2 regions of the uncultured Dubosiella sp. genome follow, and region 2 is predicted to be linked to the other one. Evidence: a T-box and tRNA genes for the amino acid it is inferred to sense, from the RefSeq annotation. Region 2 holds a T-box; the other holds one or more tRNA genes.
What was found. The T-box of region 2 lies ahead of leuS (leucine--tRNA ligase). A T-box ahead of a tRNA ligase gene usually reads a tRNA of that ligase, here a tRNA-Leu.
Positions count from the first base shown of each region.

Region 1: it encodes a tRNA-Leu, which carries the amino acid that the T-box ahead of leuS (leucine--tRNA ligase) is inferred to sense. The anticodon was not compared.

Region 1 covers NZ_CAXHOA010000001.1:326,535-333,794, reverse strand. Annotated here, with positions in the region: gene pulA (type I pullulanase) at 1-1,400, shown strand, start outside; gene ABNS49_RS01630 (IMP dehydrogenase) at 1,463-2,974, shown strand; gene ABNS49_RS01625 (radical SAM protein) at 3,022-4,164, shown strand; gene ABNS49_RS01620 (ATP cone domain-containing protein) at 4,161-5,291, shown strand; tRNA gene ABNS49_RS01615 (tRNA-Leu) at 5,351-5,437, shown strand; gene mnmA (tRNA 2-thiouridine(34) synthase MnmA) at 5,531-6,694, shown strand; gene ABNS49_RS01605 (ATP-dependent RecD-like DNA helicase) at 6,687-7,260, shown strand, end outside.
Region 2 covers NZ_CAXHOA010000016.1:30,791-38,050, forward strand. Annotated here, with positions in the region: gene ABNS49_RS10765 (InlB B-repeat-containing protein) at 1-2,777, opposite strand, end outside; gene leuS (leucine--tRNA ligase) at 2,922-5,318, opposite strand; T-box leader at 5,360-5,557, opposite strand; gene ABNS49_RS10775 (hypothetical protein) at 5,592-6,020, opposite strand; gene ABNS49_RS10780 (hypothetical protein) at 5,962-6,366, opposite strand; gene ABNS49_RS10785 (prepilin-type N-terminal cleavage/methylation domain-containing protein) at 6,451-6,834, opposite strand; gene comGC (competence type IV pilus major pilin ComGC) at 6,812-7,132, opposite strand; gene ABNS49_RS10795 (type II secretion system F family protein) at 7,142-7,260, opposite strand, start outside.

The DNA of each region.
Region 1 (7,260 bases), on a different contig from region 2:
GGGTGGAGCATCCAAAAACATTTGCGGGATTCATCGAGGAAAACGAAACGACCAAAGCGAAAGATGTCGGTTTTTCTTATTTGAAATCGCTTGGCATCACCCACGTGCAGCTCATGCCTGTCTTTGATTTTGGCAGCGTGGACGAGGATTACCCGGACCGCTACTACAACTGGGGCTACGATCCGGTCCAGTTCCGCGTGCCCGAAGGCAGCTACGCGCTCGATCCCGAAGATCCGTTGTCCCGGGTTCGCGAGCTGGCCGAGCTTGTGCATCGCTGCCACGAAAATGGAATGAAAGTGAATTTGGACGTCGTGTTCAACCACGTGTATGAAAAAGAGCGGTTCGCCCTCGACACGCTCGTTCCGAATTACTATTTTTTAATGAACCAAAACGGCGAATTTTCCAACGGCAGCTTTTGCGGCAACGACATCGACACCCAGCCCATCATGTCAAAACGCTATTTTATCAACACATGCCGGAAAATCATTTCGCTTTACGACATCGACGGCTTCCGCTTTGACTTAATGGGCATTCTCGATTTGAATTTTATGAACGAACTCAGCGAGGAGTGCCGGCGAATCAAACCAGGCTTCATGATCTATGGCGAGGGCTGGAACATGCCAAGCTTTTTGCCGGAAAATTTGCGTGCCGCCCAGCAAAATCAAAACCAAATGCCGCATGTCGGCCATTTTTCCGACCGGTTTCGGGAAACGATTCGCGGTTCCAACGGCGATCTTGTGCAAAAAGGCTACGCCAGCGGCAATTTGGATAAAATCGCGGAAGCCCAAGCCGTGATGGCGGGAAGCTGCCAGGATTTTGTTTTTAACTCGCCGCAAAAAGTCGTCAATTTTGTCGAATGTCACGACAACCACACGCTTTGGGATAAAAACCGCGTCGCCTGCCATGGCGAAGGACGGGAGCTGCGGGAAAAGCGGCAGGTTTTGGCCAACGCGATGGTCCTGCTCGCCCAGGGCATTCCGTTTTTGCACGCGGGGCAGGAATTCGGGCGGACAAAGCACAACCAGGGCAACACGTACAACCACCCGGATAATGTCAATCAAATGGATTACGAACGCCGCAACCGGCACATGCCAATCGTGGAGGCGACAAAAACGCTCATCCAGCTGCGCCGCCAGCATCCGGCGTTCCGGCTGACAACGAGCGAGCAAATTTCAAACAACGTCCATTTTGAAACGATCGACAATCAAGTTCTCGTTTACAAGACGAGCTGCGGCAGCGACGCCAATATCGTTTTTTTCAACCCGACCAGCCAGCATTTTCAGTACGTGGTCCATCAAGGGGGCGAGGTTTTGTTTGACAACGGGCAATGCAACGAGAAGTACGCGACCAACCTGCAAATCGCGCCGTACAGCGTGGTCGTATACCATTTCAATAATTAAGAACAAGCTTGATTTCTGATTTGAAAAGCATATAATTGATAAAAAGAATTTTGGAGGAAAACATGGCAAAGTTTTTTAAAGAACCATCACGAACATTCAGCGAATATTTACTCGTTCCAGGTTACACGGGACCGGACTGCACGCCGGATCGCGTATCCTTGAAAACCCCACTTGTAAAGTTTCGAAAAGGGGAGGAACCCGCGCTTTCTTTAAACATCCCTATGGTGTCCGCGGTTATGCAGTCGGTCAGCGGCGAGGAAATGGCTTGCGCGCTGGCGCGCGAAGGCGGCGTCAGTTTTATTTTCGGCAGCCAGCCAATCGAATCGCAAGCCGAAATGGTGCGCAATGTAAAATCCAGCAAAGCGGGATTTGTCGGCAGCGACTCCAACCTTTCCCCGGAATCCACGCTGGCGGATGTTTTAAATCTTCGTGAAAGAACAGGCCACTCGACGATGGCGGTCACCGATACGGGCAAGCGGGACGGTAAACTCGTCGGCTTGATCACTTCCCGCGATTTTCGCGAATCGAGAATGGATAAAAACACAAAAGTCAAGGAGTTTATGACCCCGTACGAGAAACTGATCGTTGGTATGGACGGCATCTCGCTTTCGGAAGCCAACGATATCATTTGGGATCACAAGCTCAACCAGCTTCCAATCGTCGACGAGGAACAGCATTTGAAATCCATCGTGTTCCGGAAAGACTACGACTCGCACAAGGAAAATCCAAACGAGCTGCTGGATGACAACAAGCGCTACGTCGTGGGCGCCGGAATCAATACGCGCGACTACGCCGAGCGTGTGCCGGCTCTGGTGGAAGCCGGTGTCGACATTTTGGTCATCGACTCCTCCGAAGGCTACTCGTGCTGGCAGGCGGAAACGATTCAATGGATCCGCAAGCACTATGGCGACACGGTAAAGGTCGGTGCCGGCAACGTGGTCGACGGCGACGGATTCCGCTTTTTGGCCGAGGCCGGCGCGGATTTCGTAAAAGTCGGCATTGGCGGAGGATCGATTTGTATTACGCGCGAACAAAAAGGCATTGGCCGCGGTCAGGCCACGGCGACGCTGGACGTGGCGCAGGCGCGTGACGAATACTACCGCAATACGGGCGTGTACATTCCGGTATGCTCCGATGGCGGTATCGTGCATGACTACCATATTACGCTGGCGTTGGCGTTTGGCGCGGATTTTGTGATGCTTGGACGTTATTTCGCCCGTTTCAAAGAGGCGCCGAACAAACGGGTCAGCATCAATGGGAACTACATGAAAGAATACTGGGGCGAAGGCTCGGCCCGGGCGAGAAACTGGCAGCGTTACGATGTCGGCGGCGAAAATAAAATGTCGTTTGTCGAAGGCGTCGATTCCTACGTTCCTTACGCGGGCAGCCTGCGCGATAATGTCGGACTGACGATTTCCAAAATCAAGCATACGATGTGCAACTGCGGCTGTCTGACAATCGAGGAATTGCAGCGCGATGCGAAAGTGACGCTCGTTTCCTCCACGAGTATCGTGGAAGGCGGGGCGCACGACGTCGTTGTCCGCGATGAGAACATTGACGCAAAAGTCCAATAAACGCGAAAGAAGGTTTTCACCTTCTTTTTTTTGTGTAAAATATGAGTATGAACAACCATGAAGACCTTTTAATGGATATCAGCATTCTGTACCGCAGCACCCAAAAGTATTACGACCGAAAACTGGAGCCTTTTCACTTGACTTACGCCCAGCTGCCGATCCTGCTTTTCATTTTCGAGCAGGAAGGCATCACGATGCAAAACATCGTGGAAAAGGGAAGCTACGACAAAGGCACCGTAACGAAAAACATAAAAAAACTGGAAGCGCTCGATTATGTGGAAGTGCGTCCATCCGCCAGCGACAAGCGGGTGAAGCACTTGTATACGACGTACAAGGCGAAACGCATCATCGCGCAAATTTACAAAATCCGGATCGACTGGTGGAATCACATCATTCAAAATATCGACGACGACACGATGCGCTCGTTCGAAGCCGTTTACGGCTCCATGTGCGAGCGGGCCAACGAATACGCCAAGCTCGAGCCGGAAGGCTTGCGCTTTTATGGATGGAAAAAGCTGTCTTTGCGCGGATTTGGCGCGCACCCCTGTTCCGTTTTGGAAATCGGCGGGTGCAACTTGCGCTGTCCGGGCTGCCAAAAAAAGCATCTCGTTTTTTTAAAAGAAGGACAAAAGGTCATTCATTCCGAAGAAGTCAAAACATACTTGACGCACCACAAAACGCATCTTCGCGCCGTGGCGATCGAAGGCGGCGAAGTCGGGCTACATCCAGAGCTGGAATCGTTTCTTCAATTTTTAAAAGCGGAAAAGTACGCCGTAAAAATCAAAACGAACGGCATGTATCCCGAGCCGGTCGCGCGCTGGGCTGAAAACGGTCTTCTGGATGAAGTGGAAATCGACTTGAAAAGCGCGTGGTCCGGCTATTCGGAAGCGACAGGCATTCATGACATCGACACCTCGGAAATCAAAAAAACGCTGGACGCTTTGCGCCAAGCCAATGTGTCCCACCGCTTCGCCACGACATTGATCCGCGAATTTCACAACGAGGATGTTTTAAAGGAGATGGCTTCCATCGTTGGCCACGACGGGCATTGGGTGTGGCGCAACTACGAACCCGGCGCGAACGCGATCGAGGAAGGGCTTCACGGCTTTTCGAAAGCGGAAATTGACGCCTTGGAGCAGACGGTGGGGCCTCTTGTGAAAACCCTGGCCATAGAAAGAGGAGCACAATGAAATATATCGTCGAAAAAAGAGATGGCAATCTCGTCGATTTTCAAATCGGGAAAATCGTCAACGTCATAAAAAAAGCGTTTGGGTCGCTTCATAAAGAATGGGACGAGTCCGTTATCGAGCTGCTCGCGCTCCGGGTCACCGCCGATTTCGATGCGAAAAAGGACGGAAACCGCATTGGCGTCGAGCAAATTCAGGACAGTGTGGAAAAAGTGCTGTCCGAGTCGGGCTTTACCGAAGTGTCCAAAGCGTACATTCTCTACCGGAAACAGCGGGAAAACGTGCGCAAACTTACGGAACATCTCGACCGGCACACTTCGCTGATCGCCTCGTATTTGTCTTCGGCCGCCACAGGAGCCGGCTTTTCCAATCAAGGAATGAACCAGTACGTCGCCAGACAAATGCTCCGCCATTTTTGGCTGGAGGAAATGTTTGACCAGGAAATCCGGGACGCGATCCGGGAAGGGAAAATGATCGTCGAACCCTTGGATTCCATGCTTGCCCAAACGGTGACGCTCGATCTTTCGCAATTCGAAAAGCCAAAACAACACTATGACATGGTAGTCGTGGCGCTCCACCAAATTGTGGAGAATCTGGCCGAACACGTCGTGGTGAGCCAGTTTGAAACGATTCTTACGCCAGATCAAATCACGCGCATTCGCCAGCGGTTTGATGAAACACGCGTCCGCTTTCAAAACGTCGCGCCGGCGCGCGGATGCTTTGGCAAAGTGGATGTCGTGGATTTGCAGCCGGAAACGCTCGGTTTGGCGCAACGCGCGCTCGATGTGCGGCGGCAAGTGATGGAGCGGCTGGATGAAGCCGGCTTTTACCCGTGCGAGGGCTTTATGAAGACAATGGAAGGGGAGATCTGCGTCGTGGGCGATTCGATTCGGACATTTGAAAAGACGTCGGGCTACATTTGGACCCGAAAACGAACGATTTCAGGGGACGAAGCGCTTTTTGAGCTGGAGCAAGAGGCGCTTGCGGGCGTTGGAACGCTGTTCGACCGTGTCGAGTATCGGCTTCGTTTTGTGGAGCCCGTCGATTCCGGGGCGGCGCGCAATTTGTGCCAGTCGCTGCGCGAAACGTATCCGTTTATCGCGGATATTCAAATTGTTTCGGATTTTTGAAAAACAGGTGTTGCTTTTTGGAAAAAGGTTTGCTATTATAAATGGGCAGTCAAGGAAATGCCCGGGTGGTGAAATTGGTAGACGCAGTGGACTCAAAATCCACCGGTAGCGATACCGTACCGGTTCGAGTCCGGTCCTGGGCACCATTTGTCTATAACGAACCGAAAGGTTCGTTTTTTTCTTTCACTTTTTTGCGCCAGGTGAAAGAAAAAAGCGCAATGGTTGATGGAGGTGTGAGTGTGAAAGTTTTACTCGGCTTAAGCGGTGGCGTTGACTCGGCTATCGCCGCTTATTTACTCAAAGAGCAGGGATACGACGTGACCTGCTGTTTTATGCGCAACTGGGACAGCTTTGCCAACAATGACATTCTTGGCAATCCGACGATCATGGAAGGCGTATGCCCGCAAGAGCAGGACTATCTGGATGCCAAAGCGGTCGCCGACCATCTTGGCCTGCCGCTGCGGCGCGTTGATTTCATCCAGGAGTACTGGGATCAGGTATTCGTGACGTTTTTGAAGGAATACGAACGCGGACGCACGCCGAATCCGGATATTTTATGCAACAAATACATTAAGTTTGACGCGTTTTTCGACTACGCGATGAAAAACGGATTCGACGCGGTCGCCACCGGACATTACGCGTCCAACGTGCGAATCGACGGCTACACGTATTTGACGCGCGCCCACGACACGAACAAAGATCAAACGTATTTTTTGTGCCAAGTGCCGGAAAGCGCCATCGCGAAAACGATTTTTCCTTTGGGTGGCATCGACAAGCCGGAAGTGCGGCGCATCGCCAAGGAGCTCGATTTGGAATCTGTCATGACAAAAAAGGACAGCACCGGTATTTGTTTTATTGGCGAGCGAAATTTCCGGGATTTTTTAACGAATTACCTGCCAAGCAAGCCGGGACGCATCGTCGACGTGGATACCGGAAAGACGCTCGGCGAGCACATCGGCGTGTTGTATTATACGATCGGGCAGCGCAAAGGATTGAATATCACGCGCGATAAAGGCCCGTGGTTCGTCATTGGAAAAGATGTCCATAAAAACGTGCTCTATGTTTGCCACCACACAAGAAAACAATGGCTCGACTCCGATGAAGCCGTTGTCAGCGGAATGAACTGGATCGTGAAAGACCACGCCGAGGTGCCCAAGCGCCTGACTTGCAAGTTCCGCTACCGTCAGCCGGACCAGGACGTTGAACTGGAATGGATCGACGAAACGACAGTGCGGCTGCGCTATCCGCAAACGATTGCCGGCGTGACATGCGGGCAGGAAGCCGTGCTGTATGACGGGCAAAAATGCCTGGGGGGCGGCGTCATCGACTTTGTATATCGAAACGGAAAAGATTTAAACGAGCAAATCATTCAAACCGGCGCCCGGAGGATGGCGCATGCGTGAGGTCGTGAAGGCGCGGCTGGATTTTGTCATTTTTGAAAACAAGGAAAACCACTACGTCGTCGCCTCCTTTGAAGAAACCGAAGACTACCATGAATTCACCGGCGCTGGCCGCCTCGTCGATCCAAAAGAGGAGGGCGAGTACGAGCTGGAAGGCGAATACGTCGAGCATCCGCGCTACGGGACGCAGTTTCGAATTGACCGGGCCAAACTCGTTTTGCCAACCCGCAAAGAGGCAGTCGTTCATTTTTTGTCGTCCGACACGTTTCCGACAATCGGCAAAAAAAGCGCTGAAACGATTTACGACACGCTGGGGGAGGATTGTCTGGAACAAATTCGTCAAAACCCGCAAGTGCTGCAGCAGGTTCCCCGGTTTCCGCAAAAGAAAATCGACATCATCACCGATGGAATTTGCCAGTTTACCGGTTTTAACGACAACTACATCAAGCTGCTTGAATACGGATTGACAAACCGGCAAATCACGCTGCTGGAAAACACGTACGAAGACGACGCGCTCAAAACGATCGAGGAAGACCCGTTTCGGCCGCTTTACGAAATTTATGGCTTCG
Region 2 (7,260 bases):
AAATTATAATCTCCTTCTTTAATCTCTGTTTGGTTGATTTTCCCGGTTTCAACCGCGGAACTCTCAAATAAGACATAATCCGCGGCACTACCTTTCTGTTGATAGAGTCGAAGATTTTCAATAGAAATCTTCTCCGGCAGCCGAATAATAATTTCCGGATCCGTTATAATTGAATATTTTGTATAAGGATACGCAGAAGCCATGGCCACACCATTAAACTCAACCTCTTCTCCCGCTGTACAAAGAACTTTATCCAAAACAGGTAGTTTCTCATTCGTCTTAGGATCCACCGCATTGACCATTCCTAAGGGAATACTTTTATCTATTATAGTCATCTCTGATTCTTCGGTCACATTCGTTATATTTAAAGAAAAAGACTTAGATTCCCCTTTTTGTGTTCCACTTTCTGAGTTTTCGGCTGTAGCGGATGAGGCAGGGGTTACTTTCAATGTGCAAAAATTATCGTTATTATAAGCTCCTGGTTTCAATATTTTTCCAAATGTGGAGCTTCTTGAACTCGCCATGTCATCCAGGCGCGCAATAATCTTACTCGTAAAATCTTTAGGATAGTTGCTTACCGTCGCGGTTATGCTTGTAAAATAGACTCCTTCAGGAGCTCGCAACAAAACATATCCATCCTTATGTTCCAATGTATTGGCATCTACGGGAGTCGAAGTATCGCTTCCTTTGATTGTATAGGAAACATCGGAAATTGTTGCGTTGTCTGGAACTGGTATCTTCTGAACCGTCACCCCTACAAAATCCGTATTGTCATAAGAATATTCTAGGTTCATCGAATCACTATCGGTTAAACCGTTTCCATCAATGTCGATTTTCCCGAAATAATATAAAACGCCATCTATATTTCCAGACTGAGCGGCAATCCCTTGAGGACGCGATTTTCCATTCACTACCACAGGTCCGGCTGTAGCAACCTCACAGGTCCGATTAACTGAGAGTGAATTACACTTCCATTCATCTACATTTTTCCAGTCCTTATAGCTCGTTGCAATATTTCCGTTCCAACTTACTTTTTCACCATTTTTAGCTTCTTCTCCGTTATCCCAAACAAAATATGGGGTAATATAATCATCCGCCTGGATGTATAAATTTTTCCAGGTTACAGTAACTTTATTATCCGTTGTATTATATGCAACCTCGTACTTCTCAGTGTTCTCGTCTTTACCTAAATCATCCAGATTCCACGCTCCGCTATCCGATTGAATGTGATGCAGTTTGGCATATGTGTTTTTTTCATTATTTTTCGGTAATGGCATCGTCATGCTAAAACTTTCGTAGTAGCTTCCAAAACTAAATTGAAACCGATCTGGTCGATACCGAATATCCACCAATTTAAACGGTTCCGTGCTCTCCGCCATCAAATACTTAGAAGATGGTACTACAGCATTTAAAAATGGGCCCGTCCCCAACTTATCATCCTCTGTTAAGGTTCCAACAGCAGAAAATGTATCATATTCGGTTTTTGTTTCTCCCTCAACGCTATACGTTTGAATTTTAACTGCATCAGAGATTACAGGTTTTTGATTCGTTCCATCCTTGTCTTTAATCCACTGCTTATTCCACAACGTCGTATCAAAGGCGAGGATAATGTTAAAACTCGTGTTCTGGGCCGTTTCCTTTAAGGAATACGTGATCGTTCCTGATTTTGGTCGATAGGCTCCAAAATTTTTTTCGCTGTTTAATTCCTCCAGACTTTCTGGCGTTACATCTTCCACAAATCCATTTTTTTCCGCTTGCGGAAATTCAACCACAGTCATTCCATCCGGAATCGTAATGGACACTTTTTTATTTTTCAGATTCAGCTCGCTCTCCACTTCGAAATGCAAAGTCACCTGCCGGTCGTATTTCATTGTAAATTCATTCTTTGTTTCCTGATCCTCGCTTACAAGCGACTGAACAGCACCTGTGCTGTCCTTGATCGAAACCGCGGCGATTTTCATTTTCTTCTCGGTCGCATCCGGCGTTGTGGAATCCGGCGCTTCATCTCCCTCTGCGATGCCGGACTCCTTCTCGTTTTCCTTTTGAGAAGTATCCTTGTTGTCATCGTCCATTGTAATGACTTTTTTAGGCTGTTCGCCTTCTTCCACTGGATCTTGTTCTTCTTCCGGTTTCGTTTCCTGTCCGGCTTTCTCCTCCATGAACGCGCCATACGCCGCGGCCACCTCTTGATAAAGCTGCGTCAGGGTTTGCGCTTCGGCTTGTCCGTTTTCATCGACTTGCTGGTCAAGCGCATCCAAAGACTGAATTATAGACTCCTCCTGTCTTAAAACCGCTTCCATGAAGGCGTACTCGTCCTCTTCCAGCTGGGCGAGCTCATCCTCGTTGAGCGCCACGTACGTGTCGTAGGCATGTTCTATACGCGTGTAGACCGCTTGCAGCGGATCTTCTTCGGCGCTTTCCTCGGTGAGGATGGCGATGATTTCCGCGATATCCTCCTGCAAGCAAGGAACGCAGCGGTATTGGCACGGATCGGTCCCGCATTGGGCGTCGTGCCAAGGATGATGGACGCAAAGTCCTTGCTCGTTTCCGACAGTCGGATTTTCTTCTTCGGAAACGATTTCGGTTTCGTCCTCCATCAGCTGCTGCTCGACGACTTCCGGATCCGTTTCGGCTTCCGTTGCCAAAACCGGCCAGTTCAAGCCGTTCGAAACACTCAAAAGGGCGCAAAGAGAAGAGGCCAGGAATTTTCGTCCAATGCCTTGAATGACTTTACGCTCATGGTTTTTCACAGTTTTGTGGGGTTGCTGTTTCATCATGTTCATAATCTCCTTCCCAATTTACATTTTAAAAACTTTTTTCGCCAATTTCCAGACCTTATTCCAAAAAATATGGGTAAATAAGGGACAAAAAAAAGAGAAGTTCCCAAATTGAACTCCTCTTTGAAATCGTATTTTTACCGCTTAATTCGCGACGATATTGACAACCTTGCCTTTGACGACAATGATCTTGCGAATCGTCTTGCCCTCCAAAAAGCGCTGAACGGATTCCAGAGCGCACGCGTCCTGCTTCAACGTTTCCTCGTCCGTGTCGGCCGCGACTTCCATCTTGCCGCGCATCTTGCCGTTCACCTGAACGACAACCGTCACCTTGTCCTGCTTCAGAGCGTTTTCGTCGTACGTCGGCCATGGCTCGTACGCGAGCGTCTTGTCTTTGTGACAAACAGTCTGCCACAGCTCCTCGCCCAGATGCGGCGCGAAGCAAGCGAACATCTTGATAAATCCTTCCGCGTATGGACGATAAATCGTCTTCGTCTTATAGCAGTCGTTCACGAAAATCATCATCTGCGAAATCGCCGTGTTGAAATTTAGCGTGTCGATATCGCTGCCCACCTTCTTGACCGTCGCGTTGTACACCCGATCCAGCTTATGGTCGTTCTCGTCCGTGATTTGCGCAACCTGCGTAAACAGACGCCACACACGCTCCAGCCACTTGCGCGTACCGTCGATGCCTTGATCCGACCAAGGCAGTCCCGCCTCCAGCGGTCCCATGAACATCTCGTACACCCGCAGCGTGTCCGCGCCATGGGATACAACGATATCGTCCGGATTGACGACGTTACCGCGCGATTTCGACATCTTCTCGCCATTCTCGCCCAAAATCATACCCTGGTGGAACAGTTTCTGGAACGGTTCAGGCGTTGGCAAAATGCCTTGATCGTACAATACCTTGTGCCAGAAGCGCGAATACAGCAAATGCAATACCGCATGCTCCGCGCCACCCACATACAAATCGACCGGTAGCCAGTGCTCCAGCAGTTTCGGATCGCCGATGCACTCGTCGTTTTTCGGGTCGATATAGCGCAAGTAGTACCAGCAGCTTCCCGCCCATTGCGGCATCGTGTTCGTTTCCCGAACGCCCTTCACGCCATCAATTTCCACATGCAGGAAATCCGGGCAGTTCGCCAGCGGGCTCTCCCCCGAGTCGGCCGGTTTGAAATCTTCTGTCGCCGGCAGCTCCAGCGGCAGCTCCTCGATATCCACCGTCCGCATCGTGCCATCTTCCATATGGATAATCGGAATCGGCTCGCCCCAGTAGCGCTGACGCGAAAACAGCCAGTCCCGCAGCTTGTACGTCGTCTTCGCCTCGCCAACTTTGTTTTCCTCCAGCCAGGCAATCATTTTTGTAATCGCCTCCTGCTTGTCCAGTCCGTTCAGCCAGTCCGAGTTGATGTGTACCCCGTCCTGGGTGTACGCCTCGTTCTCGACATCCCCGCCTTCCAGCACCGGAATGATCGGCAAACCGAATTTTTTCGCGAACGCGTAGTCGCGCGTGTCGTGGGCCGGCACCGCCATGATCGCGCCCGTTCCATAGCTTGCCAAAACGTAATCCGAAATCCAAATCGGGATCTTCTTGCCATTGACCGGATTGATCGCGTACGCGCCTGTGAACACGCCCGTTTTGTCCTTGTTCAAATCCGTCCGCTCCAAATCGGATTTCGTCTGGCAAACCGCCTTGTAGGCGTCCACTGCCTCTTTTTGCTCCGGCGTCGTGATTTGATCGACAAACGGATGTTCCGGCGCCATGACACAGTACGTCGCGCCAAACAACGTGTCGCAACGCGTCGTGAACACGGTGAACTCCGCGTCGTGTCCGTCGATTTTGAACACGACATTGGCTCCCTGCGACTTGCCGATCCAGTTGCGCTGCATCTCCTTTGTCGATTCCGGCCAGTCCACCAGCTCCAAATCCTCCAGCAGACGCTCCGCGTAGTCCGTAATCTTCAGCACCCACTGGCGCATCGGCTTGCGAATGACCGGATAGCCGCCGCGCTCGCTCTTGCCGTCGATGACTTCCTCGTTGGCGAGCACCGCTTTCAGTTCCGGACACCAGTTGACCGGGATCTCGTCCACGTACGCCAGGCCGGCGTTGTACAGCTGGATGAAAATCCACTGCGTCCACTTGTAGTAGGACGGGTCGCTTGTCGCGATCTCCCGGTCCCAGTCGTAGCTAAAGCCAAGCATCTTGATCTGGTCCCGGAAATGGTCGATGTTTTTATTCGTGAAAATCGACGGATGGTTGCCCGTCTGGATGGCGAACTGCTCGGCCGGCAAGCCAAACGAGTCGAACCCCATCGGATGCAGCACGTTGAATCCCTCCATCCGCTTTTTGCGGGCGATGATATCTGTAGCCGTGTAGCCTTCCGGATGGCCGACATGCAAGCCGTTTCCGGACGGATACGGGAACATGTCCAGCACGTAGTATTTCGGTTTGGAAAAGTCGGTCGTGTCGGTTTTGAACGTCTTCTCGTCCTCCCACACTTTTTGCCATTTCTTTTCCACGCTTTGATGATCGTACATCTTGTTTTCTCCTCTCTCTCAAATAAAAAACGCCCTTAACCTATAAGGACGTTCATTCACGCGGTACCACCTTACTTCCCGCTCGCGCGGGCGCTTTGCTGCTCTTTATCGCAGAGCGTACGGATAGTTTTTCTATCCACTCCCCGGCGAGTTCGGCGTTTTCTCAACGTGGCCTTCCACCGCCCGGCCACTCTCTGGACATGATGGAAACACCTACTGCTCCGGTTCTATGCGTTAGAAACAAAATAGCATTTTTTCAGGATACCGTCAAGTCTAGATTGGCGTCTGCGGCTCGATGGACACAATCGCCTGATCCGAGTAAAAGAAACGGATCACGATTGGAACGCCATCAAGCCGTTCATAGCGACATGCCACATACGTCTGCTCGTCGTCCAGCTCGACCCGGGTCCCGTCGATCCACACCTCCTTGTGCAAAACGAGAAGGTCGTCGCCATAGCCGCATTGGCGCACCACCGCGTTGTTTTCAATCATCGCCTTCACGTGTGAGAGGCAGCTTAGATCGAGCGTGGACTGGCGCATCGCCGCGTACAAGCCGGCACGCTGCACGCTGTACACCGACAAAAGCGACAGCAGCATGAGCGAAAACAAAAAGAGTACAAGCATTGTCTGGCTGGCGTAGCCGTTACGCGATTTGGAAGCGGCGCCCGTCGATTTCCACGAAAACGGCTTCCCCTTCTTCACAAAAGCGAACCGTTTCCACTTGCTCGTCCAAAATCTCATAGCCGCCCCGCTTCACGAGCCGGCTTCCATCCTGCTCGATCGTAAACCGCTCGTGGCGCACCACCAGCTCGATCCGCTCGCTTTCCACCTCGAGCGTCGTGGCCTGGGCCACAAAATGTCGCAGCTGCAAAATCATGAATTCGCGCTGGGTGTCGACCGGCTCGGCGACAAGCTTTTGCGCCACCCGCAAATACGCCGTCCCCACTTGCAGGCAGACGCTCACAACCAGCAGCGCCAACAGCGCCTCCATCATCGTAAAACCATTGCGTGTCGATGGCTTCGATGCCGATTTGACTCGCTTTTTCATAAACCCGCATACCCTGGTTGAGCAAAGCGCACAAGATGGACAAAATGAGCAGCGCCAGCAGCGCGTCCTGAAGCAGCACCCCATTCATTCGATCCGAACGCGTCCCATTCCCAGCTGGAACACGATGCGCCGCTCGCTTCGCGAACCAAGGCATGTCGTCGAACCCCCTTTCGAAATATTGCCGTTGCCGTTGTAGGAAAACGCCAGCGGTGTGCACGCCATTTTTTCCGGAAAATCGTAGCGCGTGTCGCCAAATCGCGCGCTGTCCACGCCAATCTCGACCGTGATCGTTTCCTTGCTGGCGTAGGCATGCATCTGGGCCTGCAAACAAAGCGCCTTGATTTGCCGGGCCGCCAGCTCTGTCGCGTCGTAGCGCGGCAAGGCGATGGTCGAAAGCAGCCCCACAAGTAGCAGCACCATGAGCGTTTCCGTCATCGTGAACGCGTTATTGGGCGACGGCTTCGCCATGGACGATGGTCACCGCCGATCCATTCGGACACGCGTTTTGCCCTTCCTTCAAATAGCCCTGGCTGATCAGCTCCTCGATAGAGCCGGGCGTGCGTTCCTGGTCGATTTCGTAAAGCAGAATGGCCGAGTTGACGACCTCGACAAGCGCGCCGCACCCTTTGGCGCGGATGATCTTTTCCTTTTGCTGCAAATTGGGCAGCGTCAAAAGCAGAATGATCGCGATAATTAGCATGACCACGAGCATTTCAAGCAAAGTGAATCCGTTTTTCGGATTCGTTGGTTTCGTTTGTGTTTTCATCGTTTCACCTCAAATCGTATACAACACATTCAGCGGCGAGAGCAGGATTTCGTACGCCACAAAGACGAGAATCCCGACACAGCTGTACGAAAGCAGCTGAAGCAGGCGCACCCCGTCGTCTTCGAGCT